DNA from 2 places in the Idiomarina abyssalis genome. Region 1 is predicted to be linked to the other one. Evidence: predicted binding sites of a transcription regulator. Region 1 holds the regulator's gene; the other holds the start of a gene.
The links. The regulator NrdR, encoded in region 1, represses ribonucleotide reductase genes. The targets are predictions, from matches to a motif close to AAACACNANATNTNGTGTTT.
Positions count from the first base shown of each region.

Region 2: the regulator NrdR is predicted to act here: its motif matches at 4,178-4,197, upstream of nrdG (anaerobic ribonucleoside-triphosphate reductase activating protein).

Region 1 is NZ_CP081832.1:1,829,024-1,834,597, forward strand. It holds gene K5X84_RS08820 (ketopantoate reductase family protein) at 1-296, shown strand, start outside; gene ribBA (bifunctional 3,4-dihydroxy-2-butanone-4-phosphate synthase/GTP cyclohydrolase II) at 297-1,412, opposite strand; gene ribD (bifunctional diaminohydroxyphosphoribosylaminopyrimidine deaminase/5-amino-6-(5-phosphoribosylamino)uracil reductase RibD) at 1,425-2,552, opposite strand; gene nrdR (transcriptional regulator NrdR) at 2,545-2,994, opposite strand; gene glyA (serine hydroxymethyltransferase) at 3,034-4,290, opposite strand; gene ettA (energy-dependent translational throttle protein EttA) at 4,450-5,574, shown strand, end outside.
Region 2 is NZ_CP081832.1:165,002-170,575, forward strand. It holds gene K5X84_RS00800 (peptidylprolyl isomerase) at 1-566, shown strand, start outside; gene tmpT (thiopurine S-methyltransferase) at 630-1,268, shown strand; gene K5X84_RS00810 (hypothetical protein) at 1,265-1,540, opposite strand; gene K5X84_RS00815 (nitric-oxide reductase large subunit) at 1,615-3,855, opposite strand; gene nrdG (anaerobic ribonucleoside-triphosphate reductase activating protein) at 4,230-4,703, shown strand; gene nrdD (anaerobic ribonucleoside-triphosphate reductase) at 4,706-5,574, shown strand, end outside.

The DNA of each region.
Region 1 (5,574 bases):
GAAAGTTACTTGAGGATAAGTGGCAATCGCAAATCGTAAGCTTGGTTAACGAAGCCGTTGCTGTGGCTGAAACTCAGAACGTAGTCTTAGACGCTAAGATGTGCCACCGGGAAGTATTGAGAGTTGCACAAGAGACTGCGCTAAATAGCTCATCGATGTTGCAGGATATCAAGCAGCAAAGGCGCACTGAAATAGAGCAATTAACCGGTTACTTGATTAAAACAGGTGAGTCGGCAGGCGTTGCCACGCCAACTCACCAACAGCTGCTGAATGAATTTCAAAAGCGTTACGGTTAATTAGTCTTTATCTTCAATAAAGTCGACCACTTCAAGCCCAAAACCCGATAAAGCCGAATAACGTTTTGGTGAACTCATTAAATGCATCTTATGAATATCAAGGTCAGCCAAAATCTGTGAACCTAAACCGACATTACGAGAAGCATTTGAAGCTGACGCAGTAGGTTTGTGCTCACCTTTGTCCTGTGCCTCAAACTCCTGAACCTGTGCAATGATATTATCCGGTGTTTGTTGACGACCAATAATAACCAGTACACCGTCATGTTCAGCAATATAAGACATCGCCTTTTGAATTGGCCAGCTGCGCTTGGCAGCTCGCTCGGTTAAAAAGGTGTCATGGAAAGTGTCCTGTAAGTGAACACGCACATTCGTTACCTTATCCTGCGATAAATCGCCATGAACCAGTGCATAATGCACCTGCTTGTCTATCGTGTCCTGATAAGTCACCAAATGAAACTTACCAAAGGCTGTAGGCAGGCTGCATTCTGCGACACGTTCAATGGTTTTTTCCTGGATTGAGCGATACTCAATAAGGTCAGCAATGGTGCCTACTTTAATGTCATGCGCTTTAGCAAAAGCTTCAAGGTCAGGGCGACGCGCCATGGTACCGTCTTCGTTTAACACTTCGACAATAACCGAGGCGGGCTCAAAACCAGCTAAACGCGCTAAGTCGCAACCGGCTTCGGTATGCCCGGCGCGGTTAAGCACCCCACCCGATTTAGCTTTTAACGGAAAAATATGACCCGGCATAACTAAATCTTCGGGCTTCGCATCTTTTTTAACGGCGTCCAGCACTGTTTTCGCTCTGTCGGCAGCAGAGATCCCCGTTGTTACTCCCTCTGCGGCTTCAATGGAAACCGTAAAGTTTGTTGCATAAGGCGCGTTGTTTTTATCGACCATTAACGGAAGATTAAGTTGTTTACAGCGTTCCTCGGTTAGCGTCAAGCAGATAAGTCCACGACCATAACGCGCCATAAAGTTAATGGATTCAGGCGTTACGCACTCAGCGGCAATAATAATGTCGCCTTCGTTTTCGCGATCTTCATCATCCATCAGGATAACCATTTTTCCCTGACGAATGTCTTCAATAATCTCTTCTGTGCTATGCAGTGACATAACGCTTTACCCTTAATCTTGTGTTTGAGGTACTGCTACCAAGCGTTGATCCGGGCCAACCTGCCGGCGATCAATAACTTTAAATCTTGGCGCTGAAGCTAATTCTAATGGTTCACTCATGTCGATAACCGAACGACCATGGTGACCCAGTATTTGACCAGAGCTGTATATCATCATTCGGTCACAGAGTTGCTGTTCAATAATCGCACCTGCCAGACTAGCGCCGCACTCTGTCCACACCTGATTGATTTCACGTTTAGCTAATTCAATCATCAGTGCTTTTAAACACACTTTGCCGTCTCTGTCCGCTTCAATAATAAGCTCATGGCAATGTGGGTGCCGAGTTTCCTTGCCCGGCGTTGTGCGTACCAGCCAAACAGGCGCCGGTGACTCAAACACCCGGGCATCATCATTCACCCGATGTTGGCTGTCGATAATAATACGTACTGGCTGTTTTAATGGTTCAGGCAGTGGTCGTGATGCCGGCCATTGATTAACTCGTACGGTAAGCTTCGGGTTATCAGCTAAGACCGTTGTTGCGCCGGTCAAAATAGCATCTGCCTGAGCGCGATAAGTCTGCACGTCACTGCGAGATTCCGCAGAGGTAATCCACTGGCTGCGACCGTCCGCCAAAGCGGTTTTCCCATCGAGTGAAGTCGCCATTTTTAAGGTGAGCCACGGGCGTTGTCGTGTCATGCGGGAAATAAACCCGGGGTTCAAACTCTCGGCTACGGACTGCAACGTACCAACGTCAACACGTATGCCTGCCTCTTCTAAACGCTTAATCCCGTTACCACTGACGCGGGGATTAGGATCCCGCATAGCCACAACAACGCGGGCAATGCCAGCTTCAATCAGAGCGTCGGCACAAGGCGGAGTTCGTCCAATATGGCTGCAGGGTTCAAGAGTGACATAAGCGGTTGCCCCTTTTGCCTTTGTACCTGCAAGCCGCAAAGCATGAGCTTCGGCATGAGCTTCACCGGCCTGATGATGCCAACCTTCTGCGATAACTTCTTCGCCGACAGTAATGACACAGCCCACAGCCGGGTTAGGCCGGGTTGTCATTAACCCACGCCGCGCGAGTTTTAACGCGCGGTGCATCATTATATGGTCAAACTGTTGTTCTAATAAATTAGTCATTCAGGCGTGCGATTTCTTCACCAAACTCACGGATATCCTCGAAAGAACGGTACACCGACGCAAAACGAACATAAGCAACTTTATCAATCTGTTTCAGGTTTTCCATAACCAAACTACCGATAAAGTTGCTGCTAATTTCGCGCTCACCGGTGGCGCGTATGCTCGACTTTATTTTGTTGATTGCCTGCTCCATCAGCTCAAGACTCACAGGACGCTTTTCCAACGCTCTTAATAAACCGTTGCGCAGCTTATCTTCGTTAAATGGTTCACGCGAACCATCGGTTTTGATGACTCGCGGCATAATCAGCTCTGCCGTTTCAAAGGTCGTAAAGCGCTCTTTGCAATGGTTGCATTCACGCCTGCGACGAACCGAGGCCCCATCCGCAACAAGTCGCGAATCGATAACCTTAGTATCTTGTGTGCCGCAAAATGGACAATGCATTGCCTGACTCCTTTAAGTGCGCTTTACAACTGCTATTCATTAACCGTAAACAGGAAACCTGGCGCATAACGCTTTTACTTGCTCGCGAACTTCGCTGATTTTGCTTTCATCAGAAATATCATCCAGAACATCGCAAATCCAGTTCGCAACCTGCTCGGCTTCGGCTTCTTGAAAACCACGACGGGTAATAGCCGGTGTGCCTAAACGCAAACCTGAAGTGACAAACGGTGAGCGCGGATCATTAGGCACGGCATTTTTGTTCACGGTAATAAAAGCATTACCTAAAGCTGCATCCGCATCTTTACCGGTAATGTCTTTGTCAATTAAGTCAACCAGGAACAAGTGGTTCTGAGTGCCATTGGAGACGATTTTATAGCCGCGCGCCTGCATGGTTTTAACCATAGCGTTGGCGTTCACTAATACCTGCTTTTGATATTCTTTAAATTCCGGCTGCAAGGCTTCCTGGAAAGCAACCGCTTTACCAGCAATAACATGGCAAAGTGGGCCACCCTGGTTACCCGGGAATACCGCGCTGTTTAACTTCTTGTGTAATTTCTCATCGTCACTACCTGAAATGATCAAGCCGCCACGTGGACCCGCAAGAGTTTTGTGTGTGGTCGTCGTAACAACGTGAGCATAAGGTACCGGGTTAGGATATTCACCGGCGGCAATTAAGCCTGCAACATGAGCCATGTCGACCATTAGATAGGCATCGACTTTGTCAGCAATTTCACGGAACTTTTTCCAGTCAACAATACCAGAGTAGGCTGAAAAGCCTGCAACAATCACTTTCGGCTTATGTTCCTGCGCCAGCTTTTCAACTTCGGCGTAATCGATTTCGCCAGTGGACTCATCCAAACCATATGAAACCGCGTTGTAGAGTTTGCCTGAAAAATTAACCCCGGAGCCGTGAGTTAAGTGACCACCGTGAGCAAGACTCATACCAAGGAAAGTATCACCGGCTTCCATAAGAGCCATGAAAGCAGCGGTATTTGCCTGAGAACCTGAGTGCGGCTGAACGTTTGCGTACTTAGCACCAAACAGTTGCTTTGCGCGCTCAATAGCTAAGTCTTCGACTTTATCGACAAACTCGCAGCCGCCGTAATAGCGCTTATGCGGATAGCCTTCGGCGTATTTATTGGTTAGCTGCGAGCCCTGAGCCTGCATAACCCGCGGACTGGTATAGTTTTCTGATGCAATCAGTTCAATGTGTTGTTCCTGACGTTCAACTTCACCTTGCATCGCCTGCCATAAGTCCGCATCAAAGTCGGCAATGTTCATCTCAGATTTCAGCATTACAGCTCTCCAAATCATTAAATGGTCTTAATTTGTCCGGTATTTTACCTTAAAACACAAATGAGTGCCTAGTTCAGCGCAACAAAGTTTGGGGATGTTCGTAAATAACAGTAAACTATGCAGTAACTTTTTTGTTGATAGGAAGGATTTTACGTCGCTATGGCGCAATATATCTATTCAATGTCTCAGGTGAGCAAAGTTGTTCCACCTAAGAAAACCATCTTAAAAGATATTTCTCTGTCGTTTTTTCCGGGGGCCAAAATTGGTGTTCTGGGTGTCAACGGTGCCGGTAAGTCAACCTTACTACGCATTATGGCGGGTGTTGATAAAGAGTACGAAGGTGAAGCCCGTGCTTTATCGGGAACTCAAATTGGTTATCTGCCTCAGGAACCACAGCTGGACGAAAATAAAACGGTGAAAGAAACCGTTGAAGAAGCGGTGGCGGATGTTAAAGAAGCCTTCGCTAAGCTCGATGAAATTTACGCGGCTTACGCCGACGAAAATGCGGACTTCGATGCCCTATCAAAAGAGCAAGGCGAATTAGAAGCTTTGTTGCAGGCTAAAGACGGTCATAACATCGACAACATTCTCGAGCGTGCAGCCGATGCACTGCGCTTACCTGAGTGGGATGCCAAAATAGGCAACTTGTCGGGTGGTGAAAGACGCCGTGTCGCGATTTGCCGCTTACTGTTATCTAAGCCCGATATGCTGCTGTTAGACGAGCCTACCAACCACCTGGATGCGGAATCTGTGGCCTGGCTTGAACGCTTCCTGCACGATTACACAGGTACCGTCGTTGCCATTACCCACGACCGTTACTTCCTTGATAACGTTGCTGGTTGGATCCTTGAACTTGACCGTGGCTATGGTATTCCATGGGAAGGTAACTACTCTTCCTGGCTGGAACAGAAAGAGAAACGCCTGGAGCAGGAAGAGCGTTCAGAAAAAGCACGCCAACGCACGATTAAACAAGAGCTGGAGTGGGTACGTACTAACCCCAAAGGCCGTCAGGCGAAAAGCAAAGCGCGTCTTAATCGCTTTGAAGAGCTGCAAAGTGGCGACTATCAGAAACGTAACGAGACCAACGAGTTGTTTATTCCGCCAGGCCCTCGCCTGGGTGATAAGGTCATTGAAGTTAACGGTATTAGTAAGGCTTACGAGAAGCGCCAACTTATCGACAACCTAAGCTTCAGTGTTCCTAAAGGCGCTATTGTCGGTATTATCGGCCCTAACGGCGCGGGTAAATCAACCTTGTTCCGTATGATCAGCGGCGAAGAAAAGCCT
Region 2 (5,574 bases), 950 kb from region 1:
AAATATTGATTGAACGTGAAGTAGCTCGCCCGAAAGCGGACGAGCAAGCTTGCAAACAGTACTTTGAGCAAAACCCGGAGCGCTTTAAAACGTCGCCGATTGTTGAGGCTCGCCATATTCTGTTAGCGGCAGCGCCGGATGATGATCTTGAGCGGGTGAATGCAAAGCGTATGTCGGAGCAGCTTATTCAGCAGTTGCAGGAAGGCGACGACTTTAGTCAGCTTGCACGCCAGTATTCCTCGTGTCCGTCAAAGGAGACCGACGGGAACCTGGGGCAGTTGAGCAAGGGGCAAACCGTTCCTGAGTTTGAACGCCAGTTGTTCACCGCTGAAGAAGGGTTAATGAAATACCCGGTAGAAACTCGTTACGGGTTTCATGTGGTGTCTGTTGACCATAAAATTGATGGTAAGCCGTTACCGTACGAGGCGGTTAAAGACAAAATTGCGGAATACCTGGAAGAGAAAGTGCACCGTAAAGCGGTTTCTCAATACATACAGGCATTGGCGAATGAAGCTGATATCAAAGGTTTCGATTTTGTTGATACCGGTTCACCGTTACTGCAGTAAGTGGCTCTATTTCTGCTAGGATAGGCACCCAAAGGGGTGCCTTTTTTATTTTGGAGTCAAGTTATGGAATCTGCCTTCTGGCATGAGCGTTGGGAAAATCAGCAAATTGGTTTTCATCAGCCACACACACATGAACTATTGCTGAAGTATTTTTCTGGTGTGGTAAAGCCTGGTGCAAAGGTATTTGTGCCTTTGTGTGGTAAATCAAATGACATGCTGTGGCTGCTGGAAAAAGGCTACCGTGTTTTTGGGGTAGAGCTGAGTGAGCTGGCGGCCAGACAGTTTTTCGAGGAGAACCAATTAAAACCCAAAATAACCCAGCGTGGCGACTTTAAAGAGTATGCTCTGGATGAGCTGGTTATATGGGTTGGCGATTTCTTTAAGCTGGTTAAAAGCGACCTTGCCGATATTGATGCCTGGTACGATCGCGCCGCCATGATTGCGCTACCACCTGAAATGCGTCAACGCTACGTTCAACAGCTATGCGAGCAATTACCCGAGCAGGCAAAAGGTTTACTGATTACGTTGCAGTACCCGAATGGGTACCGTGAAGGGCCGCCGTTTTCGGTATTGGAAGGAGAAGTCGAAGTGGGTTATGGTCAGCGTTTTAGCATTGATCAACTGGAGTCAGCTGAAACCACGGTTAACGGGAAAGAAGCGGACGACAACCCGGTTACCGAGCAAGTGTATAAGCTGGATTAGCTCATTAATTTATTGCGCCGTAGAATCTTTTCAGTGCGGCGTGCCAATTTTTCCATAAAAACCAGGTCCGCTAACGTTGGTTCTGCCAACTCATTATCCAGGTCGGCCTGCCATTGGCTGACCTCAGCATCCAGCATTTCCATCATTTTCTTAGAACAGCCACGACAAATACCCTGGCACATATCCGCTTCTTTTAAGCCAAAAGGAATGTGTTCGCGAATAACATCCAGCAGCTGATACATCGCGGTTTTGGTATCGGGTTTGCGGCTCATATATCCTCCGATTAACTCGTCCAAAAAGAAAAACCAGGCTTCCACAAAGTTGTAGAAGCCTGGTTTATTAAGGGTTAAGCAGATTTATGCTTTAAGCCTTTTACAACTTGCCAGCTGATGCCTAGTGCACCGACGATGAAGACCATATCGCCGACGGTACGGAACCAACGTAGGTTCTGAAGCAGAGGCTGTTGCATGAAGGCTTCACTACGTGCGTACCATAAACCTTCAGTCGCAGCGGCGTAGAACTGAATGAAACCGACTGGCAGCAAGCTGGTGAAGAGCATTAGCACTAAGCCAATGTTCATTGTCCAGAAGGCCATTTTCATCAGTTTCTCGTCGAACTGCAGGTTCGGACGAATGTAGCGCAGTATCAGCAATACAAAGCCCAGTGCCAGGAATCCGTACACACCGAATAGTGCTGCGTGTGCGTGAGTAGGCGTAGTGTTCAGACCTTGTACATAGTACAGCGAGATAGGCGGGTTGATCATGAAGCCTAATACGCCGGCGCCTAACATATTCCAGAACGCAACGGCAACGAAGCACAGTAGTGGCCATTTAAGGCGTTGCATCCAGTCAGCACGTTTTTGCAGGCTGTAGTTTTCCCAGGCTTCATAGCCCAGCACAATTAGCGGTACCACTTCTAACGCTGAGAAAGTAGCGCCCACGGCCATAACCGGTGTGGTTGTGCCTGAGAAGTACAAGTGGTGGAAGGTACCCGGGACACCGCCCAGCATAAACAATGACGCTGAGGCCAGTGCTGCAACGGTTGCCATACGGCGGGAAACCAAACCCATGCTGTGGAAAATGAACGCCAGTGAGGCAGTGGCAAATACTTCGAAGAAGCCTTCTACCCACAGGTGAACAATCCACCAGCGCCAGTATTCCATGATAGAAATGTGAGTACGCTCGCCGTAGAAGAAGCCGGCACCGTAGAACAGGCCAATGGCAACGACTGAGGCGGTGAAGAGTGCCAGTAAGTTCTTGTCGCCTTTCTCTTTGAAGGCACCAACAACACAGCGCATCATCAGTACTAACCAGAAGACGATACCCAGGAACTTACCAATTTGCCATAAGCGACCTAAATCGACGTACTCATAGCCCTGGTGACCTAACCAGAAGTTCAGGTGTTCAGGCATGATTTGCGCAATGGCTAACCAGTTACCGATAAAGGTACCCGCGACAACCAGGACCAGTGCCCAGAACAGGATGTCGACACCCAGTTTCTGATACTTAGGATCTTTACCACCGTTAATAATCGGGGCAAGGAAGAGTCCTGCAGACAAGAACCCGGTCGCTATCCAGAACATGGCGGCCTGAATATGCCAGGTACGAGTTAGTGAGTAGGGGAACCACTCTGAAATATTAATACCGTAGAACTCTTGCCCTTCTACTGTGTAGTGCGCGGTTAGACCACCCATTAACACCTGGAAAGTGAACAGAGCAACAACGATAAACAAATATTTGCCCAAAGCTTTTTGCGATGGAGTCAGCTTAACCTTAGCAATAGGATCATGCTCTGGCGCAACCAGTTCCTCTTCTTCTTTGTCGCGTAAGAATGCCCACGCCCAAATTAAGAAACCAATACCGGCGATCAATAGGATAACACTGACAATGGACCAGATAATGTTTTCTGCGCTAGGCACGTTATCTATCAAGGTTTCATGTGGCCAGTTGTTGGTATAGGTGATGTCTGCACCTGGACGTTCAGTAGCAGCTGCCCATGCGGTCCAGAAGAAAAAGTCGTTCATTACTGCACGACGCTCAGCTGAAGGCAGAGTGTTTTCCTTCATTGCATAGCTTACGCGAGTAGGGCGAAGCTCCGGGTCATCGCTGAACAGTTTTGAGTAGTACTCACCCGTTTGTTCAATAGCCTGAATGCGTCGCTCACTAAGAGTAACGGTGTCTGAGGCTTTATCGTAGGTGTTGGTGCGATACTCTTCCTTAAGTTCGTACTCAAGTTGGTTCTGTTGTACACCAGTAAGCTGTTCATAAGGCTTATCGAAGACTTCGTGGGCACGAATGTCTAACCAGGCCAGCAACTCACGGTGTAGCCAGTCAGCTGTCCAGTCCGGAGCCTGGTAAGCACCATGTCCCCAAATTGAGCCAAGCTGCATGCCGCCAACCGACTGCCAGGCTGTCTGCCCGTCTAAAACCGATTCCTCGGTTGCAACGACGTTACCATTGGTACTCATGAACTTATCCGGAATAGGCGGAGCCTCCCGGTAAACTTCCGTTCCAAAATACCCTAAAACGCCAAAGGTAATTGCAAGAACTGCAATTAATGTCCACCAAAGCTTACGATACCCGGCCATTATTGACCTCCTTGATGCTGAACAGCTTCATGTTGTTACTCCATAGGTTTATGAACAGAGAATTTTGATTAATTCACTATGCGTTTACCTAATTGCAATATTGAGGCCACTTTTTAAAGTGTTGATTATTATAGTTTTTATTTTAAATAGGGTTTTTATGACTGAGTTTTATTAGGTTGTTTTAACTGGCGTGGTTAAAAGTACCCTAAAGGTCATTTCTACCCTAAAAGAGGTATCTCTTCAGGCGAGTTGGCAGCTTTATTCCTTTCTGCTTAAACCTTGAGCAGGATCAATGCATTCGCATCAGACTCTCCTATGCTAGAAACACAATATGTAGTGTTAAATTTTAAATAACTAACGATATATGGTGTTTTATGCCGGTTTACCCCACAAGACTGCATTACAGCGCGGAACAGATTGTCTGGCAGGAAGTTCCGGGAGAAGTGGCGTTAGCTTACACCATTACCGGCTGCCCGGTTGGGTGCAAAGGTTGCCATAGTGTGGATAGCTGGCCGGTCGGAAGTGGGGAGCCGCTGACGGAGGAGCACCTTCAGCAGCAGTTGCAAAAATATCGCGGATTAATTAGCTGCGTTTTATTTTTGGGGGGCGAGTGGCAGCCAACGGCACTACTGAAACTATTAAAGCAAATAAAAAATGAAGGGCTGGAGACTTGTCTGTATACCGGCTATGAAAACGTCTCACTAGCGCTTCGTGAACAACTGACTTATCTAAAAACCGGACCGTGGATAGCTGCCCGGGGCGGCTTGGAAAGTCCAACGACCAACCAACGATTCTATGACTTACGGACACAGCAGTTATTGAACTGCGAGTTTCAAACAGGAGAATAATTATGTTGCGCTTAAACGAAGAACAAGTCACTGGCAAAGTCGATTTCATCCACGAGTATTTACATGCTCAAAATGCAGCCGATGGCTCAAAAATGGATGCAAACGCCAACGTCACACAAAAGAACATAGCAACACTTGAAGCCGAGTTAATGAAAGACTTTTTTGTGCAGGTTAACCGCAAACAGGTCAGCAATAAAATCAGTGAACTTTTTGGTAATGACCTGGCAAAAGAATACGTTCGTCAAATTGAGGACCATGAAATTTACGTGCATGACGAAACCAGCCTGAAGCCTTACTGTGTTTCAGTCACTATGTACCCGTTTTTACGTGACGGCTTAACGAAGCTGGGCGGCGAATCTCAGGCACCTAAACATTTAGAGTCGTTCTGCGGCACCTTTGTTAACTTTGTTTTTGCTGTAAGCTCCCAGTTTGCCGGAGCGGTTGCTACGGTCGAGTTCTTAACCTACTTCGACTACTTTGCCCGTAAAGACTACGGCGACGATTACTTAAACACCCATCGCCACCAAATTGAAAACCACTTGCAGCACGTGGTGTATGCTCTGAATCAGCCAGCGGCGGCTCGCGGCTACCAAAGTGTGTTCTGGAATATCTCTATTTACGACCAGCATTACTTTGACAGTATGTTTGGTGAGTTTGTTTTCCCTGCGGACTTCACTAAGCCGGAATGGAGTTCGGTGAGCGCGCTGCAGGACTTCTTCCTGGACTGGTTTAATAAGGAACGCGAAAAAACGATTCTAACCTTCCCGGTGGTGACGGTTGCCATGTTAACCGACGACGGTCAGTGCAAAGATCAGTTATTTGCAGAGAAAATCGCCGGAGAAATGGCTAATGGTAATTCTTTCTTTGTCTA